3 regions of the Lysinibacillus sp. FSL M8-0355 genome follow, and region 2 is predicted to be linked to each of the others. Evidence: riboswitches for the same ligand, from Rfam matches in the RefSeq annotation. Region 2 holds a riboswitch; each other region holds the start of a gene.
What was found. A riboswitch is a leader RNA that binds a small molecule or an ion and turns the genes downstream of it on or off. The one in region 2 is predicted to bind cobalamin.
Positions count from the first base shown of each region.

Region 1: another riboswitch for cobalamin. It lies ahead of MKY46_RS13960 (energy-coupling factor ABC transporter permease); the one in region 2 lies ahead of MKY46_RS11985 (glutaredoxin family protein).
Region 3: another riboswitch for cobalamin. It lies ahead of cobT (nicotinate-nucleotide--dimethylbenzimidazole phosphoribosyltransferase); the one in region 2 lies ahead of MKY46_RS11985 (glutaredoxin family protein).

Region 1 covers NZ_JBBPAI010000001.1:2,869,847-2,874,411, forward strand. Annotated here, with positions in the region: gene cobJ (precorrin-3B C(17)-methyltransferase) at 1-116, opposite strand, end outside; gene MKY46_RS13955 ((2Fe-2S) ferredoxin domain-containing protein) at 121-492, opposite strand; cobalamin riboswitch at 640-821, opposite strand; cobalamin riboswitch at 1,079-1,263, shown strand; gene MKY46_RS13960 (energy-coupling factor ABC transporter permease) at 1,407-2,153, shown strand; gene MKY46_RS13965 (energy-coupling factor ABC transporter substrate-binding protein) at 2,157-2,429, shown strand; gene cbiQ (cobalt ECF transporter T component CbiQ) at 2,436-3,209, shown strand; gene MKY46_RS13975 (energy-coupling factor ABC transporter ATP-binding protein) at 3,206-4,042, shown strand; gene MKY46_RS13980 (S8 family peptidase) at 4,415-4,565, shown strand, end outside.
Region 2 covers NZ_JBBPAI010000001.1:2,441,682-2,446,246, reverse strand. Annotated here, with positions in the region: gene nrdF (class 1b ribonucleoside-diphosphate reductase subunit beta) at 1-402, opposite strand, end outside; gene nrdE (class 1b ribonucleoside-diphosphate reductase subunit alpha) at 390-2,483, opposite strand; gene nrdI (class Ib ribonucleoside-diphosphate reductase assembly flavoprotein NrdI) at 2,480-2,839, opposite strand; gene MKY46_RS11985 (glutaredoxin family protein) at 2,836-3,060, opposite strand; cobalamin riboswitch at 3,175-3,352, opposite strand; gene MKY46_RS11980 (hypothetical protein) at 3,636-4,256, opposite strand; gene MKY46_RS11975 (hypothetical protein) at 4,332-4,532, opposite strand.
Region 3 covers NZ_JBBPAI010000001.1:1,257,028-1,261,592, forward strand. Annotated here, with positions in the region: gene MKY46_RS05930 (hypothetical protein) at 280-675, opposite strand; gene MKY46_RS05935 (DMT family transporter) at 964-1,818, shown strand; cobalamin riboswitch at 1,891-2,066, shown strand; gene cobT (nicotinate-nucleotide--dimethylbenzimidazole phosphoribosyltransferase) at 2,161-3,216, shown strand; gene MKY46_RS05945 (trimeric intracellular cation channel family protein) at 3,291-3,896, opposite strand; gene MKY46_RS05950 (methionine gamma-lyase family protein) at 4,246-4,565, shown strand, end outside.

The DNA of each region.
Region 1 (4,565 bases), 430 kb from region 2:
GTTTTGTAGCCTATGATCATATCACTTTGTTGTAATGCCTCTACCGCCCGTGTCGTAATATGCTTAAAGTCTCCAGGTCCAAAGCCCACTACGAAAATTTTTCCTTTTTGCGCCATGTTGTTACCCCTCTTTCACCTTTTCGATCCCTTTAATGGCTGTCGTTTGTGCTGTACGCTGTAATGTACCTTCACGAAGTGTAAAGACATGTTCTTTGTATAAGGATTCATGATGTAAATCTTGTACAAGTGTTCTAGCATGCTCTGTTGATGGTACACGATACCAATTCCCTTGCGGATAGGCGATGACCACACAAGCATCCTTGCATCGTCCATTACAGCGCGTTCTTGTTGTATGTATCTCTTGATCAAGTGCTTGCTGTTGTATTTCTTCTCGAATAGCTAGGGTAATTTCCTCCCCACCTTTGTTCATGCAGCTACTACCATTACAAATAAAGAGATGTGTTTTCATCCCCTCTAAATTCCATGTTGTCATCTTCTGTCTCCCCTCATTTGCTTTCTGGAAAAAGAAAAACCTTTACTCTAATTACGAAGAGTAAAGGTTTTGTAGAAGCCAAATAAAAACGAATAAAATAAAATACAGGTACTCGCTCTTGCTTCAACTTCTCCCTCCGAAAAGTTTGCATGCACAATCAAATAAGCAGGTTTCCTGACTTAAGCTTCATTTTACTATCGCACCTTCCCAAGTTTGCACCAGTGGCTTTGCGATTTCATCAGCTATTACAGTAGCGGGGGCTGTATTGGATTTTCACCAATTTCCCTATTATCTCGAGTTATTCGAGCACTTATCGACGTTTTATATGAAATTTATTATCTTCTTTATAGAATAGAAAACTGTCTCTATCATATCTCATTATTTTAAAATTTCAATATTTCTATAAAAATTTATGACAATTTTATCAATTTTGTGTGTAGACCGGGTATAAAAATTATAATATCTCCTTATTTATGACAATTCAGTAGTTATCAGAATCTTCTCTATTGACCTTCAATTGAAAATATTTTTTAAAAAAGTATAGCATATTTATGGAAAATCATGTTACACTTTGTCGTGAAATCTCACAACTTAATGTTTTTTCGGTGTAAAATACTTATCATTTTGCTTAAAAGGGAAGCCGGTTTGAGTCCGGCGCGGTCCCGCCACTGTATTAGGGAGCTTTATAGAACATGTCACTGTCCAACGGATGGGAAGACCTATAAAGTGTTGAACTAGAGCCAGGAGACCTGCCGAAAAATATGTGATCGTTTCAGCCTACGAGGATAGGTGTGCGGCTTAGCAGATGAGAATGTTATTTGCTTTTTTAGCTATGCACTTTTCCAACAACGGAGAAGTGCTTTTTTATTTACGCACGCTACATTCTAAAAATCTATTAGTAAGGAGGAAAGCTTTTGAAATTTTCATGGTGGAAACTTAGTTATTTTTTATTGGCCTTTTTACTCGTGCCAAAACGTGCCTTTGCCATGCATATCATGGAAGGTTTTTTACCAATCGAATGGGCTATTTTTTGGTGGGTCATCTCTATCCCATTTATTATTCTAGGATTGCGCTCCATTCGCAAAACAATTGAAGAAAACCCTGAAACCAAAATGCTTTTAGGTCTTTCAGGAGCCTTTGCTTTTGTGCTGTCGGCGTTAAAAATCCCTTCGGTTACAGGTAGTTGCTCCCACCCAACTGGTGTTGGACTTGGAACGGTTTTATTCGGACCTCTCGCTATGAGTGTCATCGGAACGATTGTTTTATTATTCCAATCTTTATTATTAGCACATGGTGGGATTACCACTTTAGGAGCGAACGCCTTCTCTATGGCGATTGTAGGCCCATTTATTGCTTACTTTGTCTTTAAAGGGGCTCAAAAAATAGGGTTGTCATTTTCACTAGCTGTTTTTTTTGCTGCGATGCTTGGTGACTTAGGTACATATGTTGTGACTTCTGTACAGTTAGCATTAGCCTTCCCTTCAGAGGTTGGCGGCTTTATGGCATCGTTTACAAAGTTCGCAGGTATTTTTGCCTTAACTCAAATTCCGTTAGCGGTGAGTGAAGGAATTTTAACGGTCATTGTGATGAATTTCTTGAAAAAGTACAATGTCAGCGAATTAAAAATGTTGCGTGTTTTCTCAACAAAGGAGGCACATTAGTAGATGAAACGAAATTTATTACTATTAGCGATTGTTGTGCTGTTAGCTATCATCCCATTGTTTATACAAAAAGGTGCAGAATTTGGTGGTGCTGATGGAGAGGCAGAAGCAGCCATTGGCGAAATCAATGCAGAATATGAACCGTGGTTTGAAAGCTTATGGGAGCCACCAAGTGGTGAAATTGAAAGCTTATTATTCGTGCTACAGGCAGCTATTGGAGCTGGTTTTATTGGCTACTTCATCGGCTATATGCGCGGCAAGCATAAAGAAGGTTAACCCGTTATGTTACTCATTGATAAGTATGCGTATCTGAATAAGCTAGCGTCCGTTCATCCGCTAGAAAAAATGATATTTTCAATTGGTCTACTTCTCGTAACGCTCATCATGAGAGATGAACGACTTTCACTCATTACATTTTTTGTAATGAGTGCTTTTATCATTTTAGGTGCAAAAATTCCGCTTACCTACTATGTTAAGTTATTATTGCTACCTGGATTTTTCTTACTAACAAGTCTTGTATCCATCTTGCTGTCAATCACACCAGCAACTCATGTATTACCTGCCCATCTGTGGTCTTTTACGTGGATGAATTGGACAATTTTCATCGGAAAAGCAAGTGCCCTGTCCGCCCAACAATTGTTCTTTATTGTCCTTGGCAGTAGTAGTTGTTTATACTTTTTAATTTTGACCACATCCGTACAAGGGATTTGCTATGTGCTCCGACAATGGCGACTGCCCTCTTTATTGGTTGAGCTTATTGAACTAACCTATCGTTTTATTTTTATATTTTTAGAAAGCATGTACAGAATACATCTTGCCCAGCAAGCGCGTCTTGGCTACCATTCTCCAATGCAATGGCTACGCTCCGTATCCATGCTTATTGTGGCGCTATTTGCTGAAATGTTTCAGCGTAGTCGTGAGCTTAATAATGCCATGCAGTCACGGGGTGGCGAAGCCGTCTACTGGCAAGAGATGGGCTCCTATAGCAAGAAAAATTGGCTAGGCATAGCGACACTATTCCTATTCCTCATTGTATATGGAGGGTACTTCTCATGACAGCATTCTATTTTGAACTAAACCGCTTGTCCTATGCCTATGCAGATGGTACGAAGGCATTGTCAGACATTACTTTACACATTCCAAAAGGAAAAAAAATTGCCATCCTTGGTCATAATGGCGCTGGAAAATCAACATTGTTTCAGCATCTTAATGGTATTTTACAACCGTCAGCTGGGACGATTGTTTTTGATGGCAACGAGCTTCAATATAGTCGAAAAGCTTTAAAGGCACTTCGCCAGCAAGTTGGCATTGTTTTTCAAGATGCGGATCATCAACTTTTTTCAGGTACTGTCAAGCAAGATATCGCATTTGGACCACTAAATCTTGGCTGGTCTACCGAAAAAATCGAAGAAAAAATAGCATGGGCTGTTGCGCAAACGGAAATAGGCGATTTACTCGAAAAACCTATTCACTTTCTAAGCGTAGGTCAGAAAAAGCGTGTGGCGATGGCAGGTGTTTTAGCGATGGAGCCCTCTGTCCTCTTATTAGATGAGCCAACAGCAGGCCTTGACAATTATTATGCTACCCAAGTTCTACAGTACCTAGGTAAATTAGAAGACGGCGAAAGAACCATTTTACTTGCTACCCATGACATTCCCCTTGCTTATGAATGGGCGGATCAAATCATTGTCATGGAGGCAGGGAATATCATTTATAACGGAGACCCGATCGAGTTGTTTTATGAAGAAGAATTGCTGCAACGTGCACATCTCGAACGTCCATGGGTTTTTGATATGTTCATGACATTACAAAAAAAGAAGCTATTGCAGGAAAACATTACACCCCCCCGCTCCAAGTATGAATTACAACAATTAATAGAACAATTGTAGACAAAAGTCATCGAGAAATTCTCTCTCGATGGCTTTATCATTTTTTATTTTCTTTCATATTCAAAAATTAGTAAACTACTACGAAATCAAAAGATTCGATTTATGTTAGCGATACGTCAAATTCGTTGCGATGTCTTTGATGGTTTGGCATGCCAAAAACATATTGGATAAACGTAAAAGAACGAAGCGTGCAATACTTGGAAGTCCATCAGCTGAATAGAGGCTTTCTACTAATTAGTTGTAAAACAAAAAACTTTAGACAATTCGAAGGAAAAAATAGTGAAAAATTTTCCTCCTTTACGAAACTTTTCTAATCTTTATCCGTATTAATAGAGTCGAGACTTAATTTATAACACCAAGGAGAGATAACAATTGAAAAGTTTGTTTAAAAAATCAGTCGCTATTGTAGCATCCGCTACACTAATGGTTCCAGCTGCTTCTGCCTTTGCTGAAGTACCTCAGCATAAAGCCAAGAATGTACTGGCAAGTAGTATGAAACAAACAGAGCAGAATGAAGAAAAAT
Region 2 (4,565 bases):
ATTGGCCTTATATTGTAGAAACTCATTTTTTTTGACCCATTCAAATAACTCATCTATTTCTTCGTTTGTACAAAGCGTTGTAAAAATATAAGAATAGGATTTGGCGTGGATTGCCTCAAATGCATCAAAAACGGTTAGGACAGCCTTCTCTTGTAAATCGTCTGTATAAGCGGCCACACGATTCATCCCTATATTGGTCTGAACTGTATCCAGTAACGTTAATCCCGCGAACACTTTTTTATACGTGTCTTGATGCTCAAAGCTTTTCCACTGTTTGATATCTTTACTGACCGCAATTTCCTCAGGAAACCAAATTTGCTTCCATTGCTGGTCCCAAAATATTTGGGCAAGTTCACTCGTTGCCTTATTCCAATTGACCGCCTCATAAATTATATTTGACATGCTACACACTCCTCTAAGCTTTGTAATCGTTGACGAACATAGTAAACGGACTTAATGCCCTTTACCCATGCATAAATGTATACTTTAGCTAATTGTTCAGTTGTCCAATTATCTGTCACATAAAGCGTCATGGAAATACCTTGGTCAACGTGTTTTTGAGAAGCAGCGTACAAATCAATTAAATCATACGGATTAACATCATATGCCTCTACATATAAATGACTGTTATCATTTGTTAAATGAGGCATTGGATAAATCGTTCTACTATCTGCATAGTCACGAACCTCTACACGCTCAGTACATGGCGCAATAGAAGCCGTACAGCTACGTATGTAGGAAATACTGCCAGTTGGTGCAATAGCCAAACGATAGGAATGGAATAGACCATATTGCATCACATCTTGCTTAAGCGTTTCCCACATGTTTTTCGTAATGATTGGAATATTGCCAAGTGCTTTTAACACAACAGGTGATAGTTCTTCGTCGATTTTATTGACATATTGGTCAAAGTAGCTACCTGATGCATAATCACTGTCCTCAAATCGATAAAAAGTTGCAGCTTTTTCTTTAGCCATTTCCATCGATGATTTGAGTGAATAAAAGTTCATCGCTTCCATAAAACGATCCATGAAAGCAATCGACTCTTTAGAGCCATATAAAATGCCCTCCGTCACAAGATGGCCGTGGAGGTTCATACAACCAAGCCCTACTGAATGCATTAATTGATTGGCTTTTGCAACAGACGGTACATTTTTAATGTGCGTCATTTGCGACACATTTGTTAATAGGTGCATAGCCGTATCGATTAAGGCTTCGAAATCATTGACCTTACTTGCTGCATGAATATCAATCGATCCTAAGTTACAGGATACATCTAATCCATAGTCATTCGGTTGATCTTGATCTGTAATAATGCTTGTTTCTTGAACTTGCAGGATTTCGGTACATAGATTGGACATTTTTACGCGACCGATGTTTTTTAAAGGATGCACTTCATTGACATTATCATCAAAAATTTCAAACGGATAGCCCGATTCAAATTGTGCTTTTTTCACTTCTGTATACAGCCTACGTGCATTCAAACGTTTAATTTTACGAATTTTAGGGTTATCAAGTAGCTCATAGTACATATCTGAAATGGAAATCTCAGACATGCGTTTGCCATATTCTTTGAAAATATCATATGGGCTGAACAAGACAATATCTTTATCACGTTTCATAAGTTCGAAGAAAATACTTGGTATAATTATTCCTGTTGATAATGTTGCGAGGCGAATTTTATCATCGGCATTCGGTTTTTTAGATGAAATAAAATTTTCAATGTCTGCATGGAAAATATTTAAATAGACAACACCAGAGCCATTTCGCTGCCCTAGTTGATTGGAATAACTGAAAGAATTTTCTAACAGTTTAGCAACTGGGATGACACCACTGGCACGATTTAGAATCTCTTTAATAGGGTCACCTAAAGGGCGTAAATCAGTTAAGTTAACTCCAACCCCACCGCCAAGTCTTGATAGCTCTAAGCAATAACCAATATTTTCAGCAATACTATTCATGGAATCATCCATCGATAATTTAAAGCAGCTCACTAATTCACCACGTGCTTTTTTACCACTATTTAATGCTGTTGGTGTAGCAGGCTGATAAGCTTCCATCATTGCCTCGACAGAACGTTCTGCTAGCACCGTATTCCCTTGTGCTAAATACAAGGCGATAATGACAATACGGTCCTCATATTTTTCTAAAATCTCTTCTCCATCACGGCTTTTCATAGCATAGCTATCGTAAAATTTACTTGCACTCATAAAGGATGGGAAGCGGAAATTATAATCATATGCTTTTTTGTACAGCTTCTTAATAAATTCCATTTCATACATGTCGATAAATGCTTTCTCGTAGTAGCCCTCATCAACTAAATAACGGATTTTTTCTTCAATATCAATAAAGTAACGTAAACGCACGTTGACATACTCTAAAAAGTAGCGGCGTGTAGCTTCACGATCCTTTTCTAATTCAAGTAGCCCAGTTGAACTATAACGATTCAGTACGTCATTATTTAGCTTTAAATAGGTTTTCATCTTATTACCCTCGTTTCATAAAACGTTTGTATGGCTTCATAATCTGTTTGATTGCCTCGTAAATCTAATTTTCTTACTAAGGGTACATGATAGGTAGCAGCGATTTTCTCGCCAGCAGCCCCAAATGCGTTGTGCCCAAAGTTACTATTCCCACTGGCAACTACACCTTTACAAAAATCTCTGTTTTTTTCTAAAAAACGTTCCACTTTTGCAGGGATATCGCCTAAGCCATCAGTATAAGTAATTAAAAGATAAGGCTTATTCAATTGTAATTCCTCAGAGAGCTCAACAGACTCTGCCCTTAATTTGGAAACAATATTCCGGACATTTCCTGTACGACTTGCGTAAACGATCATAGAACAATCATCTCAATATGAGAAACTATGTCCTTAACATCTCCTATAAATGTATTATTCATTTCTAAAACAGGCACACTTAAAAAACCTGCATCGATTATTGTTTGTTTAGCTTGTTCATCGTGATCAATGTTGACGATTTCTGCCTCAAGTCCTGCACGTTGTAATTCAGATTTTACCCAAAGGCATTTTGGACAGATTGTTTTCGTATAAAGTTTCATAGAAATCCCTCTTTTCATATAATAAAAAGCTATCTCCTCTAGAGAGATAGCTAAATGGAAACGTTACCATACCAAAAATACTGACGTTCCCATTTCTTAATCCCCGAAGAAATGATTAATTGTTTTATAGAGGCAGGTCTCCTGGCTTTGCTTCATCCTCTGATTCCCTTCCCATGCGAATGCACAGTGGTTGTAATCATTGTCAGCTTCACAGTTGCGGGGACAGCGTCGGAATTGTGCCGAACTTCCCTTTTAAACTACATATAGTAGCACCTATATAAAACGAACACAATATATAGTTGTTGTTCAATAGTTTTAAGTGTACCATCCTTCATATAAAAAGTAAATCTAGATTCTAAACTTCTTTATTTTTTGATTATTCATTATTTTTAATCATAACTTTCGAAGGAATTTCTCCATCTATTATTTATATCTTAATTCATTGTGTATCTAAACTATGTACGAGATTTTCTGTTACTACGGATCTATGAGCATTAAATATAATAGCGTATTTCACATAGAAACAGCCTATATTCTAAAGAATAATAGACTGTTTGACATGTCGAACGTATGGATTACTCGATTTCGACAAATAAGGACAATTCCTTATAAAATTCAGGCGTTGCTGCCGAATTCACTTGAAAATGAGGATTATATTTTGATAAAAGTTTATAGAGAGTAGTTGCGGTTAACAGATTCTGTTCTTGATCGAAAGCCCTGAAACTTTCATAGACCTCCTTCACTTTACCATTTATTGAATGACAAAAAAACTGTTGAACATCTGCATCCTCTAAATAATCCTTTTCCCATCTGTAACATATTAAATTTGTTAGGAAAAACATTTCTAATCCAGGCATTTTTCCAACTTCAATGAGTAATGACATTCCATAATGAAATGCATTTTCCAACCATTTTATGCCGTGGCGATCTTTGTAAAAGCGCATCAACTTTTGTAACCCATGTCCTTGCTCCTTCACTAGATAAGCATGGATATTTGTATGACCAGCAGTTCTTTCCCATTCATCGAGAGAGAATTTATACTTCCTTACCAGTTTCATCCAAAGCTTTTGAAGCTTGTCTTCAGAAAGGTATTGTGTTTGTTGATTCCATCTTAGAAAAATGTCTAAACTTTCTAATACCAAGCCTCTTTCCATTTCAAAATGATCCAATTTTCTATATAAAACTTTTTGATTCATATCTATGTTGTCCATTATGTCTTCAGATTTGTTCATTTTGCATTCCATTTAATTATTCACTTCACTTCAGATTTTTTATCTACTATCATGACATGTCTCGACTAATTCATGCTTGATCGTTAAATAGGCATCATTAATAGATGTATAATCATTTGGGTTTTCTTCTATTAACTTCCTAATATAAAGCTGTAATGGCCTAATATGCTCACCAGAAAGGTTGTTCATAATTTGCTGCTTTAACTGATTTATATAAAATGAAATTGAATGTGATGTCATCTTGTTCACCCCTATTTATTCATAAAAAAAACA
Region 3 (4,565 bases), 1.2 Mb from region 2:
AAGGGCTATCCTTTCTCTCATCAGACAAATAATGGGCTATTTTGTTCACTACGGTTCGTATGAAAGAGAAGGAAAAGCCACTTTTACATATGGTTGATTGGAGTGGAGCCAGTGTCACTCCTAGGGGATTTAGTGTCACAGAGGGGACCTTGGAGCGAACGCAGTGAGTGAAGCGGCTCATCATCGGACGCCCCCTGAAAGGACGCTGGTGGAACGGAAATCAACCTCTCGCTTTTCAAAGTGGCTGTTTCTATCATTGATATCACCTTTTTTATATACTTATTTTCGGAGTGTGTTCATGATGAGGCTGAAATTTTTTTCAAAGTTAATATACGGATTCACATTTTTTTGCCCACGAACCTTTAAAGCATAACTGGAAAAATTTAAACCAGCACCATATATTTGTAAAGCACCATTCGCAAGATCCCCCTTTTGAAGAAGTTCAAGACCATCTTTTAAGAAATTTTCACTCTCATCGAAGTGACATTCCGTCATGTATTTATCCCCGCTATAATATAACTTCAAATTTTCGATGATTATATTCGCTGTTTCGTTACTTATACTAGCATCGACATTCATTAATAACTGATTGATTGGTTTCACTAACTGAGCGTAGTGACTATCATAATTTTCACAAGTCTCCGCAATGGCATTTCTCAATTCTCTTGCATTCATCCTAACTCCTCCTCAAAGAAAATTTATGACTTACCTTATATTGTACATACTCATAATAGTATGAAGGGATTAGTGACCCCTTTCTTTATAAAACTTACTCTTTAATTTTCAGAAATATGTTACAATTATGTAGATGAAGGAGGGATTTTGTATGTTTTGTTCAATAGCACCCCCAACAATGTCTTTACAGTAGAATCTACTGTTTAGGCATACAATAACAGTTTGCTCATTTTCAATAGATTCTACTGTATAGGTTAATACTTTATACGTAGAAAGTAGGTATTTGTAATGAGCGGAAAATTAGCATTTGTATTATCCATGATTATTTTTGGAGCAGTTGGTGTTTTTGCCAAGTATATTCCGTTATCTTCAAGTGAAATCGCTTTTTGGATGAGTTTAATAGGTGCTTGTTTTTTAGTAGTGATTTTTATTTATAAAAAGAAAAGTTTTTCGAAATTAGAGATTATAAAAAATAAGTGGAAATTAATACTTTCTAGTATCGCCTTGTGTGGGAACTGGATTTTTTTATTTCAGGCTTATAAAGCAACAACGATTGCCAATGCTGCATTGAGTTATTATTTTGCACCAGTACTCGTTATCTGTTTATCTCCAATTATTTTAAAAGAGAAGCTAGTTGGCAGAAAAATAATGTATGTCTGTGTGGCCCTTATCGGACTATATTTGATTGTCCAAAGTCAAGGCACTGGGGATAGTGAGCATTTTATAGGCATTGTCTACGGTCTTATCGCGGCATGCTTTTACACAGCGCTAACATTGACAAATAAATTTATATGTGGCTTAAAGGAACCAGAAAATACAATGATTCAACTTTCTTTAGCAGCATTTTTCCTTAGCTTCTATCTACTTGGAACTACAGGATTTCAGGTCATGAAAATCAGTTTTGAATCAGTCCTATTCTTAATTACATTAGGCCTTGTCCATGCAGGGGTTGGATTTTTATTGTTCTTTTTAGGCATGTCACAGTTAAAAGGACAAAGTATAGCCATTCTTAGCTATATTGATCCACTGACATCATTAGTAATTTCCACGATGATTATAGGAGAAAAAATGGCGCTTCTACAAATAATAGGAGCGGTCCTATTATTAGGCTCAACATTGCTAAGCGAAATAGAAAAAGAATAGGTAACCGAAGAAATGGTACAAGGCGAGTATTCTAATATTGACAGAAAAAATACGCTGTCGTAGATTATAAATAGTTTAATAAAAGCATTAGGTGCCCAATAGGGAGAATAGGGAATAAAGTGAAAAACTTTAGCGGACCCGCCACTGTATAAGGGAGTGTCATCGTAAATGCCACTAGCGAATCGCTGGGAAGGCACGATGATATGTTGAACTTGAGCCAGGAGACCTGCCTACTTGCTTCGGAAGTATATAGATGATGGAAAAGTCTGTAGTTTATTTGTCATGACAATAAACTACAGACTTTTTATTTTGTCTTCATGTAGAACGAGAGGAGAAACAATAATGCAATTATTACAAGACACGATTCAAAATATCCAAGAGGCTGATATGAATAGTATGGACCAAGCTAGAAAGCGAATTGATGCGCTTTGTAAGCCCCCAGGTAGCTTGGGTAAACTAGAATCACTTGCCGTACAGCTTTCAGGCATAACAGGACAATTATATCCAATGGTCGATAAAAAAGTGATGATTGTCTGTGCAGCAGATCATGGCGTTTGTGAGGAAGGCATAACAACGAATCCACAAAATGTTACGGTCTTTCAAACATTAAATTTTCCTAAAGGAGGTACAGGCGTTTGTGCGATTGCGGGCATTACCAATGCAAAGGTAGTAACAGTAGATGTTGGGGTAAAAGAAGATATTCCGCTTGATGCAGGTGTCATCATTCATAAAATTAAGCATGGCACAGATAACATGGCACAGGGCCCTGCTATGTCAAGAGAAGAGGCTATTCAATCCATTGAAGTGGGGATTCATGTGGCAACAGATGAAATCACAAAAGGAGCCAACCTACTTGGAACAGGTGAAATGGGCATTGGTAATACAACGCCGAGCACTGCCATATTAGCTGCTTTGACTGGCTATGACCCTATTGAAATAACAGGGTTTGGCGCAGGAGTTGGTCAAGGAGGGATTGCTCATAAAGCAGCAGTAATTGAAAAAGCAATTACTCTCAACAAACCCAATCCTAACGATATCATTGATGTTCTAGCTAAAGTTGGAGGGCTAGAGATAGGGGCTATGGCTGGTATCATGCTGGCTGCCGCAAGTCACCGAAAACCTGTTATTATTGATGGTTTTATTTCGACTATTGCTGCGCTTATTGCTTATCAAATTGAACCGAAAGTAAAAGACTTTATCATACCTTCCCATGCTTCAGAGGAACCAGGGGCTAAAATTGCCGCATCATTACTTGGTGTAGAGCCAATGCTGCATATGAACATGCGATTAGGCGAAGGCTCTGGTGCTGCTCTAGCCTTTCCTCTTTTAGATGCTGCTTGTTCTATGATGAAAAATATGGTGACATTAGAAGAAGCCATGAATCTTTTGGCTAAATAGTTACTGAATAACAAATAAGCGCAAATAGTTAATGAACTCTTTGCGCTTATTCATTTTTTTATCAATTACAGTATCTATGCCCGATTCAACCTTCGCAAAGGCAAACGCCACTTCATCATATAGGAAAGAATGCGTAATGCTGTAATCACTGCAAATAATACATAAAGGAAAATGTCTCCAGTCAAAACTTCAAATCCGATAACAAGCCCTGCGAGAGCAGCCCAAACACCATAGACTTCATCACGGAGAACTAGTGGCTTCCGTCTAGCTAATAAATCTCGCACAATACCACCACCTGAACCTGTTAAAACAGCAGCTACAACGACTGCGCTAATTGGCATATCTAGCTTCACGGCATAGAGTGCACCTTGAATAGCGAACGCGGATAAGCCAATGGCATCTGTGAAGTTGCCCCAACGATGCCAATGCTGAATCAGATGATGCGGGAAAATAAAAAATATCGTAATCGCAGCTAGTGCAATTTGAAACATCATATCCTGTCCCCATAAGGTTGTGACAGGCAGCCCGATGAGTAAATTTCGAATAGCTCCTCCACCAAAAGCAGTGACAATACCGAGTATATATACACCGAATAAATCGTATTCTTCTTCCATGGCAATGATTGCCCCAGAAATAGCAAAGGCAATTGTTCCAATAATACTAAAAACCTCCCAAGCCATCCCTTTCACCCCTTCTATCAATAAATGAACTTCTTTTTTAAAAGTTAAAAGACTTTTTTTGACGTAACAGAATCTATGAATTTAATAGCCAAAATCAGTCATTACATACGCTTCTTGAAGTAAGTCCGCACATTAGCTTAGCGTAAAATTCGCTTAGAAACAATAGGCAAGTTTTGCAGGGGTTCATACAAATTGATAAGATGTTATTGAAATAAAGAAAAACATTCGTCAAAAGCGTTGATATACCAGTAGTTATTTAGGGAATTCTAGAATGAGTGAAGTCAATTTAGAGAGTCGATAGATCTTACTGATTGAAATGCGGGACAATTGTGAAATGGAGAAGAAAAGAATGACGTTTACATCTAATTTATCAGCACAAACGCTATCCTTAGCGTCAAAAATAGAGGAGCAAGTTCGACCCTATCATGCAAAGGTAGAAGAAATGGCGTTTTATAATCAACAGAAGGTGCTAGCAGCATTTCGCAAGCATCAAGTAAGTGACTATCATTTACATCCATCCAATGGCTATGGCTATGACGATGAGGGACGCGATAATTTAGAGCGTGTTTATGCGGAAGTTTTTGGGGCGGAGGCTGCCATTGTACGACCACAAATTATTTCAGGAACACATGCAATCACGCTTAGTCTATTCGGTGTCCTTCGTCCTGG